One region of the Enterobacter sp. genome, then DNA from elsewhere that is predicted to be linked to it. Evidence: predicted binding sites of a transcription regulator. Region 1 holds the regulator's gene; each other region holds the start of a gene.
The links. Region 1 encodes CRP, which controls carbon source genes, mostly activating them, when cyclic AMP is high. Its sites were predicted from a motif close to ATGTGANNNNNNTCACAT; they were not measured.
Positions count from the first base shown of each region.

Region 1 (4,205 bases):
CGTCATACTCCAGGCGCTGCTGGCACCTCTGCAACGCAATTTCACATGACTGCAGATAGCGCTGCGCCAGGTCCGGCGTCAGCATCGTGTGCTCGCGCGCCAGCGTGGTCATGGCGTTAATGTGCTCGACGATAAACTGGCTGTGCGTCACCCAGAGCTTCATATCGGCAAGATAGTGCGAGTTAAAGCCTGGCTCCTGCATCGCCTGGTTGAGCGAGTTGAAAAGGGCGTTGTGCGCCTGGTTGACCTTCATGCGCTGATACGCCAGCGGGGACGGCTGCGGGTCGTCGCTCAGGATCAGGCGAATGGCCTGCTGGTCGGCCTCCAGCGCGTCGTGGGCGTTCTGTCTCAGCAGCCCGCTCTGCCATTGCGGCCAGAGCCAGACCATGCCGCCAAAGGCAATCAGGCAGCCGATCAGAGTATCAATCAGCCTGGCGACAATAAACTGTTCGCCATTGAGCGTAAGCAGCTGCAGGGTATATACCGCCGTCACCGTAAAGCCCACCATCGCCCAGCCGTAGTTTTTGCGGATAATTAGATAGCTCACCAGCGTGATCGCCAGCATCCCTGCAAGGGTATAGCCTTCCGGCACGTGGAAGTGCAGCGTCACGCCCGCAATGATCAGTCCGGCCATGGTGCCGCCCGCCCGGTGCAGAATACGCACCCGCGTGGCACCGTAGCCGTTCTGGGTGACAAACAGCACGGTCATTAAGATCCAGTAGGGCTTCGGCAGATGCAGCGCCATGCCCATCAGGCTGGCGGTACTGAGCATCACGCTAATCCTTGCGGCGTTGCGCAGGGCGGAAGATTTAAAAGAAAGATAGCTTTTGAGCGCGGGCAATAACGGCAGCCGTTTTTGCTTATCCGCCATCAGGTCTCGTGGATAAAGCGGACGCTGGGTGCGCAACACCCGGGCGATGCGGCTGAAGTGCCAGGCGGCAAACTGTCCGACCGGGTTATCCGGATGCTGGCGGGCGATTTTCTCCAGCGCGCCGAGCTGTTTATCCATGTTAAAGCGCGTGGGGTAGCGGTGATAGAGAATATCATCGGCCAGCACCCGCAGGCGTGCGGAGACGGACTGCGCGTTCCAGCGGATCACCGCTTCGGCGTGGCTGCGCTCGACCAGCTTTTGCACCTCCTGCGGATGATGAAGGCTAACGGAGATATGTTCCTGCAGATCGAGCCCGACCTGGAAGGTGCGCAGCAGCCGTTTGTATTCGTGATTCTTGTTGGCGGTGAGCATGTGTAGCTGCTGATAGCACTGGCTTATGAGATCCACCACCTTCTGCTGGCGCGTCAGCAGCGGCGGTAAGGATTTTTCCGGATCGGTATGCTGAGTGAGCAGGGTGTATTTGGCCTCGCAGTAATCCGCAAGCTGCACATAGAGCAGGCTCAGGGATTCGCGCAGCGGCTGTTCCCGCCACAGCCAGAACCAAAACCAGTTAAACAGCCCGTACCACAGCGTCCCCAGAGCGTAGATCAGCAGCGGCTCCCACACCGGCATATTCCCGGCGAGACTCAGCGTGAAGATGGCCGCAATCAGCGACGCGGGAAGCAGGCGAGCGTGCAGCGAACTGATTTCCGCCGTGACGCCGAGGGTCATCGCCAGCACGGTCAGGATCAGCGGCAGCGGGATATCACGAGCCAGTAAAAGCTGTACGGCGAGGCTACAGCCCGCAAACAGGCAGCCGCCAACGATCAGGCGTTTGAAAAAGCGCTTATGCGGCGTGTCCAGACCGGCGATGTTGCAGCAGGCGGGCACGAGGGAAAACAGCAGGCCCTGCTGAAGATGTCCGAGGATCAGACCTATGGCCACAGGAAGACACAACACCAGCGTTTGTCGCAGTGCGTAGTTAACTTCCGGGTGATAGATCAGCCTGCGCCACATGGGGAATAGAGACAAAAACGGCGTGACACCTGGCGATGGCACGCCGTTTAAGCGGAATTAACGCGTTCCGTAGACCACGATGGTTTTACCGTGGGCGGAGATCAGGTTTTGATCTTCCAGCATTTTCAGGATACGGCCCACTGTTTCACGGGAGCAACCGACGATCTGACCAATTTCCTGACGGGTAATTTTAATTTGCATGCCGTCCGGGTGGGTCATGGCGTCTGGCTGTTTCGCCAGGTTCAGCAGGGTCTGCGCGATACGGCCGGTAACGTCCAGGAAGGCGAGGTTACCCACTTTCTCTGAGGTGACCTGCAGACGGCGCGCCATCTGGGAAGAAAGACGCATCAGGATGTCAGGGTTAACCTGAATCAGCTGACGGAACTTCTTGTAAGAAATTTCAGCCACTTCACATGCTGTCTTTGCTCGAACCCAGGCGCTACGTTCCTGGCCCTCTTCAAACAGGCCCAGTTCACCGATGAAATCGCCCTGGTTCAGATAAGAAAGGATCATCTCTTTCCCTTCTTCATCTTTGATCAGCACTGCCACCGAGCCTTTAACGATGTAATACAACGTTTCCGCTTTTTCACCCTGGTGAATCAGCGTGCTCTTAGATGGGTACTTATGAATGTGGCAATGAGACAAGAACCATTCGAGAGTCGGGTCTGTTTGCGGTTTGCCAAGCACCATGCGCTGTTATCCTCTGTTATAAGCTGTCACCAGAGTCATCAGATGCATCCGGACTCTGGGGTTGCAATCGAATTCTTACCCATACCCTGGGAAGTCGGCTACCGTAACGTTTCGCAGCCAGTAAAGTTTGATGTCCTCTGCATACATGTGTAACGTCAATGTATTACTGTAGCATCCAGAGTGTTTTAGCATAGCTTTCGCCGCGTGTCTCCTGGTGTCTCGCTTCAGCATGATGCAGGTCGCCTTCCATTGCGAGAAATGTAACGCACGCGTAATCTGTCACCAAAAATGCAACGTTGGAGTTTAAGAATATGCAAGCGCGCGTGAAATGGGTTGAAGGTTTAACGTTCCTGGGCGAGTCCGCGTCAGGGCACCAGATTTTAATGGACGGTAACTCCGGCGATAAAGCGCCAAGCCCAATGGAAATGGTGCTGATGGCGGCAGGCGGATGCAGCGCCATTGACGTGGTGTCGATTCTGCAAAAAGGTCGTCATGACGTGACGGATTGTGAGGTTAAACTCACCTCAGAACGTCGTGAAGAGGCGCCACGTCTGTTCACTCATATTAACCTGCACTTTGTGGTCACGGGTAAAGAACTGAAAGATGCGGCGGTTTCACGTGCGGTGGACCTGTCTGCGGAGAAGTACTGCTCTGTAGCGTTAATGCTGGAGAAAGCGGTAAAAATCACGCATTCGTATGAAGTGATCGAGGCTTGATTGATGGGGCATCGTGCGTGTTGATGCCCTCACCCTAACCCTCTCCCACAGGGAGAGGGAACATGCTCACGCAATCTGTTTCCCTTCCATCAGTCGCTCCACCAGCGGCGTCATGATGAGCTCCATCGCCAGCCCCATTTTTCCGCCCGGTACGACCAGTGTATTCATGTGCGAAATAAACGAGCCCTGCAGCATGGCCAGTAGCCAGGGGTAATCAATGCCTTCGAGATTGCGGAAATGAATCACCACAAAGCTCTCATCCAGGGATGGGATACTTTTGGCGGCAAACGGGTTGGAGGTATCCACCGTCGGCACGCGCTGGAAGTTGATATGGGTGCGGGAGAACTGCGGCGTCAGGAAGTTGATGTAATCTTCCATGGAGCGTACCACCGAGTCCATTACCGCCTCTCGCGAATGGCCACGTTCGCTCATGTCGCGCGTCAGCTTCTGGATCCACTCCAGGTTCACGATAGGGACCACACCGACCAGCAGGTCCACGTGGCGCGCCACGTCGTGTTGCGGGGTGACCACGCCGCCGTGTAATCCTTCGTAAAACAGGACGTCAGTGGGTTCCGGCAGCGGTTGCCATGGGGTAAAAGTTCCCGGCACCTGATTCCAGGGAACGGCTTCATCATAGGTATGCAGATACTTGCGGGACTGCCCTTTGCCGCTCTGACCGTACTCGATAAAGGTTTGTTCCAGCAGGCCGAAGTCGTTGGCCTCCGGGCCGAAGTAGCTGATGTGTTTACCCAGATCGCGCGCCTTACGGATGGCCATGTCCATTTCCGGACGCGTGTAGCGGTGAAAGCTGTCGCCCTCGACCTCCGCCGCACGGAGATTCAGCTGGGCGAAAATCTTGCGAAATGCGAGGCTTGTGGTGGTGGTTCCCGCACCACTCGATCCCGTAACGG
Region 1 covers NZ_CDRQYH010000005.1:94,607-98,811, forward strand. Annotated here, with positions in the region: gene ACWYRJ_RS03235 (YccS/YhfK family putative transporter) at 1-1,888, opposite strand, end outside; gene crp (cAMP-activated global transcriptional regulator CRP) at 1,946-2,578, opposite strand; gene ACWYRJ_RS03245 (OsmC family protein) at 2,890-3,294, shown strand; gene ACWYRJ_RS03250 (phosphoribulokinase) at 3,361-4,205, opposite strand, start outside.

Region 2 (4,205 bases), on a different contig from region 1:
AGGCGGCTGCCCGGCCCGTCTACGCAGGAAAAAGGAATGACCTGACTAACTAAAGCGCATCTGCTGTTCATGGCTAATCACGCGAGGCTGACGTTCCAGAATACGGGTATTACGTGCGGCTTCTTCACCCAGCCACGTGGTGTTCGTTCTCGACCCTGCTTCGCGGTATTTCTCCAGATCCGATAGCCGTACCATATACCCGGTTACGCGCACCAGATCGTTACCCGCTACGTTGGCGGTAAACTCACGCATACCCGCCCTGAACGCGCCCAGGCACAGCTGAACCACCGCCTGCGGGTTGCGTTTTACTGTTTCATCCAGCGTCAGAATATCGCTTATCCCGGAAGAGTAGTGCTTGTGATGGGGAGCCACCGCCAGCAGGTGGCTGATGGGATCCGGCTCGTCGCCGTAGGGCAGGCGCGCGCCTGGCGTGGTACCCGAATCGGAGCTGATCCCCGACTGGGCATGAAGCATCGCGCGCTGCTTCCAGGCGTGCTTCACCGGCGTGTTTTCGACAAACGCCGCAAGCTGTTCGCTGATGCGATAGCCCAGCGCGTTGGCCTGTTCATCCTTTCCGTAGCGTCCCGCTATTCCTGCTTTCTCACAGAGCGCGTTTACCGCTTCCGCTAGGCCGTACATGCCAAACATCGGCACAAACCGATCGGCATCAATCAGCCCCTCTTTCACCAGGAAGCTATTCTCAAAGAAGCCAGATTGCTCGTACAGGAAACCGCAGCGTGCATCGATGATGGCCATTTGCTGCTGGCAGTAGTGCGGGAGCGTGCGGGTGAAGAAGTCTTCAATGGATGTGCTACGTTCAGCAATGGCTTTGAGGTTAAGGCGCACCAGGGTGCTGCCACCGCCTTCAAGCGGAAGGGAGTTGTAACAGCTCACCACGCCGTAACGGCCTTTTGTGAAAATTTTATCATTCACCGGGCCATAAGAAATATGAGGTTTGCTGCATTCACATATGTTTTTCGCCACCTCAAGCAGCAAATCATCCGGGGTGATATCCGGATCGTAGATAAAGGTCAGGTTTGGCGCTACCTGCTTCAGCTCTGCATCGGCCCGCAAAATGGCACGGGTGATGGGGCCGTCAGCAGGCCCGATGTTTGCGTGCATAAACGCATCGGGCAGCGTACGGTCGAGATAGCGCCAGAAACGTTTTATTCGGCTATCGATCTCTTCTTGTGTTAGAATTATAACATAAGGTTGCAGCAACGCATCAAGCTGACCGAGATAGACCGGCATCGATGTGACGGACGGAACATGATGGTAGAGGATGGTTAACAGCGAGAGGGCATCGTCGAGATCTTTTGCCCCTTCCAGCTCAAGCCATTCTGAACCATTAGCCAGAAATTTTGCGTAATCCGGCAGAACGTAACGGGGTTTGTAAGGCGCATGGCCTTCGAACATGTCGCAGATAAACCCCTCGTCCAGCGCGGCGCGCGCAGCTTCAGGGAGTGCCGGATACGGCAGGTTGTTTTCCGCTTCCAGCGCCAGAAAATGACGTTTTTGTCCCGGGGTTAACACCGGGCTTGTCACAATCTGCTGGCAACGTTGCTGCAGGGCGTCGGGGCTGGAGTGGGGCATATTCGCTTCCTTGAATGTTCTGCGGATGATGAACGGATTGTAGAAAGCCTGCCTGTTGGCGCTTTTGATCCCACAGGGGGTATTGCTGCTTTAGTCGGCAATCTCCCTACTAAAGTTTGAAGAAGATCTCATTACAGTAATGCAAATTTGTATGCAGTTTTCATTAACTGTGATGAATGTCGAAGTGTGGATGCGGGTGAATGTTAGAATACTCACAGACCCGCAAGGTAAAATTTATACGGCACTGCCGTTGGAGAAAGTTATGACCGATTTAACTGCAAGCAGCCTGCGCGCGTTGAAACTGATGGACCTGACCACCCTGAACGATGACGACACTAATGAGAAAGTCATCGCCCTGTGCCATCAGGCGAAAACGCCAGTGGGTAATACCGCAGCCGTTTGTATTTACCCGCGCTTTATCCCGATTGCCCGTAAGACGCTGAAAGAGCAGGGCACCCCGGACGTGCGCATTGCAACCGTAACTAACTTCCCGCACGGCAACGACGATATCGACATTGCGCTGGCAGAAACCCGCGCGGCAATTGCCTACGGCGCAGACGAAGTTGACGTGGTGTTCCCGTACCGCACGCTGATCGCCGGTAACGAGCAGGTCGGTTTTGACCTGGTGAAAGCCTGTAAAGACGCGTGTGCGGCGGCAAACGTGCTGCTGAAAGTGATCATCGAAACCGGCGAGCTGAAAGAAGAAGCGCTGATTCGTAAGGCGTCTGAAATCTCCATCAAAGCCGGTGCGGATTTCATTAAAACCTCTACCGGTAAAGTACCGGTGAATGCGACCCCGGAAAGCGCGCGCATCATGATGGAAGTGATCCGCGACATGGGCGTGTCCAAAACCGTTGGTTTCAAACCTGCGGGCGGCGTGCGTACCGCGGAAGACGCGCAGCAGTTCCTGGCGATTGCCGACGAGCTGTTTGGCGCCGACTGGGCCGATTCCCGTCACTACCGCTTCGGCGCCTCCAGCCTGCTGGCCAGCCTGCTGAAAGCGCTGGGTCACGGCGACGGTAAGAGCGCAAGCAGCTACTGATTGCCATACAACGCCGGATGACGCTTCGCTTATCCGGCCTACAGGATCGTAGGGCGGGTAAGCGTAACGCCACCCGCCACAACTCCCCCGATTCCGCATGGAGGTTACCGTGTTTCTCGCACAAGAAATTATTCGTAAAAAACGTGATGGTCATGCATTAAGCGACGAAGAGATCCGCTTCTTCATCAACGGCATTCGTGATAACACCGTCTCAGAAGGGCAGATTGCGGCTCTGGCGATGACCATTTTCTTCCACGATATGTCGATGCCTGAGCGCGTGTCGCTGACCATGGCGATGCGAGATTCAGGAACCGTTCTGGACTGGAAAAGCCTCAACCTTAATGGCCCGATTGTGGATAAACACTCCACCGGCGGCGTGGGCGACGTGACCTCCCTGATGCTCGGCCCTATGGTGGCAGCCTGTGGCGGTTACATCCCGATGATCTCCGGACGCGGCCTGGGCCACACCGGCGGTACGCTCGACAAACTGGAAGCCATTCCGGGCTTCGATATCTTCCCGGACGACAACCGCTTCCGCGACATTATTAAAGACGTTGGTGTGGCGATTATCGGCCAGACCAGCTCTCTTGCTCCGGCAGACAAGCGTTTCTACGCGACCCGCGACATCACCGCGACCGTTGACTCCATCCCGCTGATCACCGCCTCTATCCTGGCGAAGAAGCTGGCGGAAGGGCTGGATGCGCTGGTGATGGACGTGAAGGTGGGCAGCGGCGCCTTTATGCCAACCTATGAACTCTCTGCGCAGCTTGCCGAAGCGATCGTTGGCGTCTCCAACGGCGCGGGCGTGCGCACCACCGCACTGCTCACCGACATGAACCAGGTGCTGGCGTCCAGCGCCGGTAACGCAGTCGAAGTGCGTGAAGCGGTGCAGTTCCTGACCGGTGAATACCGCAACCCGCGTCTGTTTGACGTGACCATGGCGCTGTGCGTTGAGATGTTAATCTCCGGCAAGCTGGCCAAAGACGATGCGGAAGCGCGCGCGAAACTGCAGGCGGTGCTGGATAACGGCAAAGCGGCGGAGATCTTCGGCCGCATGGTCGCGGCGCAAAAAGGCCCGACAGACTTCGTCGAAAACTACGCGAAGTACCTGCCAACCGCGACGCTCAGCAAAGCGGTGTATGCCGATAGCGAAGGGTTTGTCTCCGCCATGGACACCCGTGCCCTCGGCATGGCGGTGGTCTCAATGGGCGGCGGCCGTCGTCAGGCCTCAGACACCATTGATTACAGCGTCGGCTTTACCGATATGGCCCGTCTGGGCGACAGCGTTGACGGCCAACGTCCGCTGGCGGTGATCCACGCCAAAGACGAAGCCAGCTGGCAGGAAGCGGCGAAAGCGGTGAAGGCGGCCATCACGCTTGACGATAAAGCACCGGAAACCACACCGACTGTCTATCGCCGTATCACCGAATAGCGGTATACTGATCTGATCGATAATTTTTAAGCACTACGTACGGAGAACAATTATGAAACGTGCATTTATTATGGTGCTGGACTCATTCGGCATCGGCGCAACCGAAGATGCAGAACGTTTTGGTGACGTGGGTTCCGA
Region 2 covers NZ_CDRQYH010000027.1:13,767-17,971, forward strand. Annotated here, with positions in the region: gene ACWYRJ_RS10510 (YjjW family glycine radical enzyme activase) at 1-71, opposite strand, end outside; gene ACWYRJ_RS10515 (YjjI family glycine radical enzyme) at 46-1,593, opposite strand; gene deoC (deoxyribose-phosphate aldolase) at 1,856-2,635, shown strand; gene deoA (thymidine phosphorylase) at 2,745-4,067, shown strand; gene deoB (phosphopentomutase) at 4,120-4,205, shown strand, end outside.
Region 2: a site for CRP is predicted at 1,708-1,725, ahead of deoC (deoxyribose-phosphate aldolase). Genes of this name have one in related genera too.

Region 3 (4,205 bases), on a different contig from region 1:
TGCTCTCGTCAAAGCTGTCCTGCAGGCTGGAGCGCACTTTCACTTCGTTTTCTTCGTGACGCTGCGCGGCCACCAGACGTTCGGTCAGGCTGGTGTACAGGCCGCTGTCGAGGAAGTTGGTCAGCGAAATGTGCTGTGCCTGCGGCACCTGGCGCATGGCGCGTTCGGTCAGATCGCGGTGCGTGATGACCAGGTCAACATCCGGCGGCAGGCTGTTAATGGCGCTGTTGGTCACGGAGATGTTGGTCAGGCCCGCATCCTGCACTTTCTTACGCAGCACGCCTGCTCCCATCGCGCTGGAACCCATACCGGCATCACAGGCAACGATGATTTTACGCACGTGGCTCAGGTCGTTAGAGACATCACCTGCTGCCAGTGGGGTCGCGCCTTTGGATTCGGCTTTCATGTCGTGCATACGACGGGTCGCCGCTTCGATGTCATCATCTTCTTTCACCTTGCTGGTTTTCAGCAGGATAGAAGAGACCACGAAGGAGACGGCCATTGCCGCAAAAATAGCCGCGAGGTTCGCGAAGTAAGCGCCTTTTGGCGTCATCGCCAGTACCGCCAGGATAGAACCCGGAGAGGCCGGAGAAACCAGACCGCCGCCCAGCACGCTCAGGGTGAACACGCCGGTCATACCGCCGAGGATAACGGCCAGGATCAGACGCGGGTTCATCAGCACGTACGGGAAGTAAATTTCGTGGATACCGCCCAGGAAGTGAATTATCGCCGCGCCGCCAGCAGACTGTTTAGCGCTGCCACGGCCGAAGAAGATGTACGCCAGCAGAACGCCCATACCTGGACCCGGGTTAGCTTCAATCAGGAAGAAGATAGACTTGCCGAGATCGTGAGACTGCTGGATACCCAGCGGCGAGAAGATGCCGTGGTTGATGGCGTTGTTAAGGAACAGGATTTTCGCCGGTTCAACGAAGATAGACGCCAGCGGCAGCATCTCGTGCGCCACCATGAAGTTAACGCCTGCCGCCAGAATTTTAGACAGCACTTCAACCGCAGGGCCAATGCCGAGGAACGCCAGAATGGCGAGGATCATCCCGATGATGCCCGCAGAGAAGTTATTCACCAGCATTTCGAAGCCGGATTTGATCTTACCATCAACCCAGACGTCGAATTTCTTAATCGCCCAGCCGCCCAGAGGACCGGCAATCATCGCACCGAGGAACATCGGCATATCTGCACCGACGATAACGCCCATGGTTGTGATGGCACCCACTACGCCACCACGGTCACCGCCCACCAGACGACCCCCGGTGAAACCGATGAGCAGCGGCAGGAGATAGGTAATCATTGGGCCAACAAGTTTCGCCAGCGTCTCGTTAGGCAACCACCCTGTCGGAATGAACAATGCGGTGATGATACCCCACGCGATAAACGCGCCGATATTTGGCATCACCATGTTGCTGAGGAAACGACCAAAGCTTTGAACTTTGATCTTGAAATCGGATGACATAAAACACCCCTTCTTCTGTTTACGCTAAGGCTTATGGCCCGAGGTTTATTGTTAATGAGGCGGCAGAGGTAGCCGGGCCCTGTTCTGATGCTGTGAAATCTGGCACTGAATCGTTCAACTGTCCAGACAGTGAAAATTTATGTGATTCATGTCACGTAAATGTAGGGGGTGAGGATATCTATGAGGTGATCTGAATCACAAAAACGATGGGCAAAAAAAATACGATGGCGAGAAAAAAAGCAAAACACACCCTTTTGTGTGATTGTTGTCACGTTTTGTTATGGCGTGTTTGTTTCTGGATTGTGACTGATTTCACAAAATATTTTTATGCAGATTTCTCCGCCTGTGATCGACGGCAAACTCTGCATAGCGATTCAGCGCCAGGATGATATGGCACGACACGATAAGCTAAAAAACCACTTTTTATGTGTGGTATGGCGAAAAGTTAAAAGGTGGATTACGCTCATATTGTAAGGTTAAGTCTATTATTATTCAGGATATATTTTGACACGCTTATAAACTTGCATGGAGATATTATAAAAACCCATACTCCCCGGCTCGGAAATAATAAGCACAACCCCGTGTTTATAAAAAATTAATTAGGTTGCGTACCGTTTTATTAATTTAATGAGTTGACGTTGTTTAAGTGAGGAGAATATGTTTCTCAACTATTTTGCGCTGGGCGTATTGATTTTTGTATTTCTGGTTCTCTTTTATGGAATCATCGCTATCCATGACATCCCTTATAATATGGCCAAAAAGCGTAACCACCCGCATGCCGATGCCATTCATACGGCAGGCTGGATTAGCCTGTTTACGCTTCATGCCATCTGGCCATTCCTGTGGATTTGGGCCACGCTGTACCGTGAAGATCGCGGCTGGGGTATGCAAAACCACATCACAAAGCCTGATGAGGTTCCGGGCATGGATGCGCTGGCCAAACGCGTGGCCGAATTAGAACAAAAGCTGGCCGCGGTAAAGCCTGCTGCTGATAAGAACACGCTGGAGCGCTAATCATGGATCTGTTGATTATTTTGACCTACGTGGCATTTGCCTGGGCCATCTTTAAAATATTCCGAATTCCGGTCAACCAGTGGACGCTTGCCACCGCAACATTAGGCGGCGTATTTATTGTTGCCGGACTTATTCTGTTAATGAACTATAACCACCCGTATACCTTTACGGCGCAAAAAGCGGTTATTTCTATTCCGATTACGCCGCAGGTTACCGGGGTGGTCAGCGAAGTGACAGATAAAAATAACCAGCTAATTAAAAAAGGCGAAGTGTTATTTAAACTTGATCCGGGCCGCTATCAGGCGCGCGTCGACAGACTCCAGGCCGACCTGGTAACCGCGACGCACAATATCGACAATCTGAAAGCGCAGCTGTCGGAAGCGGTTGCCAATACCACGCGCGTCTCCGCTGAGCGCGATCGCCTCTATAAAGATTATCAGCGCTACCTGAAAGGCAGCCAGGCGAAGGTCAATCCGTTCTCTGAAAGCGATATTGATAACGCGCGGCAAAACTATCTGGCGCAGGACGCCATGGTGAAAGGCTCCGTGGCTGAACAGGTGCAGATCCAAAGCCAGTTAGACAGCATGGTGAACGGCGAGCAGTCGCAGATTGCTTCGTTACGCGCCCAGCTTGCCGAAGCCAAATACAACCTGGATCAGACCGTGGTGCGTGCGCCGAGTGATGGTTACATCACCCAGGTGCTGATACGTCCGGGGACCTATGCCGCCGCGCTGCCGCTGCGTCCGGTGATGGTCTTTATCCCTGAACAGAAGCGTCAGATTGTGGCCCAGTTCCGCCAGAACTCGCTGCTGCGTCTGAAGCCGGGCGATGAAGCGGAAGTGGTGTTTAACGCGCTGCTGGGCCAGGTGTTCTCCGGGAAGCTCACCGCAATTCTGCCTGTGGTACCGGGAGGAACCTATCAGGCGCAGGGCGCGCTGCAGTCTCTGACGGTCACACCAGGTACGGATGGCGTGCAGGCCATCATAGAACTGAGCCCTGACGCTGAAGTCGATGCCCTGCCGGACGGTATCTATGCCCAGGTGGCGGTCTATTCGGACCATTTCGCCCACGTCTCGGTGATGCGTAAAGTACTGCTGCGCATGACCAGCTGGATGCACTACCTCTATCTCGATCACTAATCCTTCCAGGGCAGGAATGCGACATGCAGACCTGCCCTTTTTTCATCGCTTGATCCATACTGACTTTTTTCCGGCATCAAGGATCAGGCAATGAAACTCATCGGCAGCTATACCAGTCCCTTCGTGCGAAAAATCTCGATTCTCCTGCTGGAGAAGGGGATTGAATTTGAATTCGTGAATGAACAGCCCTACAACGCGGAAAACGGCGTCGCGCAGTACAACCCGCTGGGGAAAGTCCCGGCGCTGGTAACAGATGAGGGAGAATACTGGTTCGATTCCCCGATTATTGCGGAGTATATCGAGCTGCTGGGCGTTGCCCCGGCAATGCTGCCGGCTAACCCAAAAGCGGCGCTGGCGGTGAAGCAAATTGAAGCCCTGGCCGACGGTATTATGGATGCGGCATTAACCTCCGTACGGGAACAGGCAAGGCCCGCTGCCCAGCAGTCGGAAACGGAACTGTTACGCCAGCGGGAAAAAATCAGCCGCAGCCTGGACAGGTGTGAACAGCTTATCCGGGAGGGAAAGATCGACACCGACAGCCTGAACCTGGGGACCATCGCCATCGCCTGCGCGATTGGCTATCT
Region 3 covers NZ_CDRQYH010000012.1:12,842-17,046, reverse strand. Annotated here, with positions in the region: gene ACWYRJ_RS05950 (PTS mannitol transporter subunit IICBA) at 1-1,468, opposite strand, end outside; gene ACWYRJ_RS05945 (DUF3302 domain-containing protein) at 2,126-2,482, shown strand; gene ACWYRJ_RS05940 (HlyD family secretion protein) at 2,485-3,621, shown strand; gene ACWYRJ_RS05935 (glutathione S-transferase) at 3,712-4,205, shown strand, end outside.
Region 3: a site for CRP is predicted at 1,608-1,625, ahead of ACWYRJ_RS05950 (PTS mannitol transporter subunit IICBA). Genes of this name have one in related genera too.

Region 4 (4,205 bases), on a different contig from region 1:
GTTGAGTGCCACAATCACCTGGTTTGCCAGCTTGGTCACGTTACCCGCCCCAATCTCTCCGGTGTGCACCACGGAGCCCGCCATCGCTTTCATCAGGTCGTAGTATCTATCGAAAACGGCTTTATCACCGCCGACCATCACCGACAGCGTGCCGTCGATCGCTTTCGGCTCACCGCCGCTGACCGGCGCATCCAGCATATCGACGCCCTTTGCCTTTAGCGCCTCGCTGATTTCACGGCTTGCAAGCGGTGCGATAGAGCTCATATCGATCAGCACCAGGCCAGGCTTCGCGCCCTCGATAATGCCGTTTTCACCCAGCGCAACCTCTTTGACATGCGGGGAGTTAGGCAGCATGGTGATGATGACATCGCACTGCTCGGCAATGGCTTTAGCGGTGGTGGCCGTTTCAGCGCCAGCCGCTATCACCTCTGCCACGGCCTGCGGATTGTGATCGGATACCACCAGTGAGTAACCCGCTTTGATGAGGTTCTTACTCATTGGTTTACCCATGATGCCCAGGCCAATAAAACCCACTTTCAGCGTCATAATCTGTTTCCTCAATGATGGTTATTTTTTAAAAGCGTCGGCTAATTTCTGCGTGGCCGAGCGGAATACGCCGAGGTCGCTACCGACGGCAACAAACGTGGCTCCCCACTCCAGATAGCGACGGGCGTCAGCCTCAACAGGCGCCAGAATGCCGCACGGTTTGCCGTGAGCTTTAGCGCGGGCAAAGATGTGCTGGATCGCGCGCTGCACGTCAGGGTGGCTGGCGTTACCCAGATGGCCAAAGGCGGCCGCCAGATCGCTTGGGCCGACGAAGATACCGTCCACGCCGTTTGTGGCTGCAATCGCGTCAACGTTATCAACGCCCTGCTGGCTCTCGATCTGAACCAGAATGGTGATGTTGTTATTGGACTGCGCGAAGTAGTCCGGCACGGTGCCAAACATATTGGCGCGATGCGAAACGGAAACGCCGCGGATCCCTTCGGGAGGATAGCGCGTTGACGCCACGGCCAGCGCCGCTTGCTCTTCCGTCTCCACAAACGGGATCAGGAAGTTGTAGAAGCCGATATCCAGCAGACGCTTAATAATCACCGGTTCGTTGGTGGGGACACGCACCACCGGGGCACTGTTGCTGCCTTTCAGCGCCATCAGCTGCGGAATAAACGTGCTGATATCGTTTGGCGCATGTTCGCCGTCCAGCACCAGCCAGTCGAAACCGGCCAGGCCCAGCACTTCGGTGCTGATAGGGTTTGCCAGCGCGGACCAGCAGCCAATCTGAATCTGGTGTGCCGCGAGGGCCGCTTTAAATTTATTCGGGAAGATAGCGTTATTCATCGTATTTACCTTTTTAATTCCGCAGCCTTTTTCAGCATCATTTTATTTATTCAGACACCGCGCCATCATGATATTTATTATTCGGACATATTCTGGCGTAATAAAATCGTCATTCAGTATAAGATGCAATCCACGACCGCACATTGTTTTAATGCTCAGGTATTACGGTATATTTTGATAAAAATTTTTGCATATGCACAAAGCACTGGGCGCTAATGCACAGAATCAAGGATTACGGGCTCGCGAGCGATCGGGATCACATTTTGATATTGAATCTGCTGACATGCTTTATCTCTGAAAGCCGCGTATTTATTTCTACCATCAGAAAAACGGCTGAACTTATTATCAGAATTTTGCTGGAGAATACTGAACAATGGCCGACATTGAAATTCGACAGTCATCGCCGACGGCGTTTTATATAAAAGTCCACGACACCGATAATGTGGCGATTATTGTAAACGATAATGGCTTAAAAGCGGGCACCCGCTTTCCGGACGGGCTGGAACTGATTGAGCATATTCCGCAGGGACATAAGGTCGCCCTGGTGGATATCCCTGCTAATAGCGAAATCGTACGTTACGGTGAAGTCATCGGCTATGCCGTTCGCTTTATACCACAGGGGAGCTGGGTTGAGGAGTCGCTGGTGGCGCTTCCGGAAGCACCGCCGCTGAATACGCTTCCGCTGGCAACCCGCGTGCCGGAACCGCTTCCTCCGCTGGAGGGCTATACCTTCGAAGGCTACCGCAACGCGGACGGCAGCGTCGGCACAAAGAATCTGCTCGGCATTACCACCAGCGTACACTGCGTGGCGGGCGTAGTGGATTACGTGGTGAAAATCATCGAACGCGATCTGATGCCGAAATACCCGAACGTCGACGGCGTGGTTGGCCTGAACCACCTCTACGGCTGCGGCGTGGCGATTAACGCTCCCGCTGCCGTGGTGCCTATCCGTACCATCCACAATATCGCCCTGAACCCGAACTTTGGCGGCGAGGTGATGGTCATCGGTCTGGGGTGTGAAAAATTGCAGCCAGAGCGCCTGCTGCAAGGTACCGAAGATGTCAAAGCCATTCCGGCAGACGAGGCCAGCATCGTGCGCCTGCAGGACGAGCGCCACGTGGGTTTCCGCTCAATGGTCGACGATATCCTGCAGGTGGCTGAACGCCATCTGGACAAGCTCAACCGCCGCCAGCGCGAAACGTGTCCGGCGTCGGAGCTGGTGGTCGGAACCCAGTGCGGCGGCAGCGATGCCTTCTCCGGCGTGACGGCCAACCCGGCGGTGGGCTTTGCGTCCGATCTGCTTGTTCGCTGCGGCGCAACGGTGATGTTCTCCGAGGTGACCGAAGTGCGTGACGCCATCCATCTGCTGACGCCGCGCGCCGTTAATGAAGAGGTCGGCAAGCGTCTGCTTGAGGAGATGGCCTGGTACGATAGCTATCTCGAGATGGGCAAAACCGACCGCAGCGCCAACCCGTCTCCAGGCAACAAGAAAGGCGGCCTGGCAAACGTGGTGGAAAAAGCCCTTGGTTCGATTGCCAAATCCGGGCAGAGCGCGATTGTGGAAGTGCTCTCTCCGGGCCAGCGCCCGACGAAACGCGGCCTGATTTACGCGGCAACGCCGGCCAGCGATTTCGTTTGCGGCACGCAACAGGTCGCGTCCGGCATTACGGTGCAGGTCTTTACCACCGGGCGCGGCACGCCGTACGGCCTGATGGCGGTACCGGTGATCAAGATGGCGACCCGCACCGAGCTGGCAAACCGCTGGTATGACTTAATGGACATCAACGCGGGTACTATCGCGACCGGAGAAGAGAGTATTGAGGACGTGGGCTGGAAGCTGTTCCACTTCATTCTGGATGTCGCCAGCGGGCGGAAGAAAACCTTCTCCGATCAATGGGGATTACATAACCAGCTGGCGGTGTTCAACCCGGCACCGGTGACGTGATGGCTCCTCACCCTGCCCTCTCCCCCCAGGGGAGAGGGTAAAAAACCTTAAACCAGCACCACATCAATCCCGCTTTTCCGCAACCCGTCCAGGCTCTCCGCCGGAATGCCTTCATCGACAATAATCATATCAATCCTTTGCGTATCAATGATTTTATGCAGGCTTGAGCGGTTAAATTTGCTGGAGTCAGTGACAACGATAATACGCTCCGCCACCTCGCACATTTTGCGGTTCAGACGGGCTTCATCCTCGTTGTGCGTGCTCACGCCGCGGTCGAGATCGATGGCGTCAACGCCCAGGAACAGCAGGTCAAAATGGTAATTCTGTAGCGACTGCTCGGCCTGGTCACCGTAGAAGGATTGCGACTGACGGCGCAGATGCCCGCCGGTCATCAGCAGTTCCACCCCTTCCGCTTCCAGCAACGCATTCGCCACGTTCATCCCGTTGGTCATCGCAATGACGTCCGTGTGCTGGCGCAGCATGCGGGCGATTTCAAACGTTGTGGTGCCGGAGTCCAGAATAATACGGTGCCCGGGTTTGACCAGCGCGGCAGCGGCCTGGGCGATACTGCGCTTCACCGCCGTATTCAGCGAGCTTTTGTCCTCCACGGAAGGCTCAGCGCCCGGCATGTTGCCTTCGCAAATCAATGCCCCACCGTAAGCGCGAACGGCAATGCCCTGCTTCTCCAGGAACGCCAGGTCGTTGCGGATCGTCACCGTCGATACGCCGTACAGATGAGACAGATCGTTAACCTGCACGCTTCCCTGCGCCCGCAACCGCTGAATGATCTGCTCTCGCCTTTCACTGGTGCCGGTGATGCGCTTTTCCGCGGATGAATCGGTGCTGCTCATACGAGCTCCTTAATAAATAGTCTTTCGTTTCATTTCGTTTTGTCTATTAAGGCCTTTCCTTTGCGGGAATG
Region 4 covers NZ_CDRQYH010000026.1:45,924-50,128, reverse strand. Annotated here, with positions in the region: gene garR (2-hydroxy-3-oxopropionate reductase) at 1-546, opposite strand, end outside; gene garL (2-dehydro-3-deoxyglucarate aldolase) at 568-1,338, opposite strand; gene garD (galactarate dehydratase) at 1,712-3,283, shown strand; gene ACWYRJ_RS10405 (DeoR family transcriptional regulator) at 3,331-4,134, opposite strand.
Region 4: a site for CRP is predicted at 1,583-1,600, ahead of garD (galactarate dehydratase). Genes of this name have one in related genera too.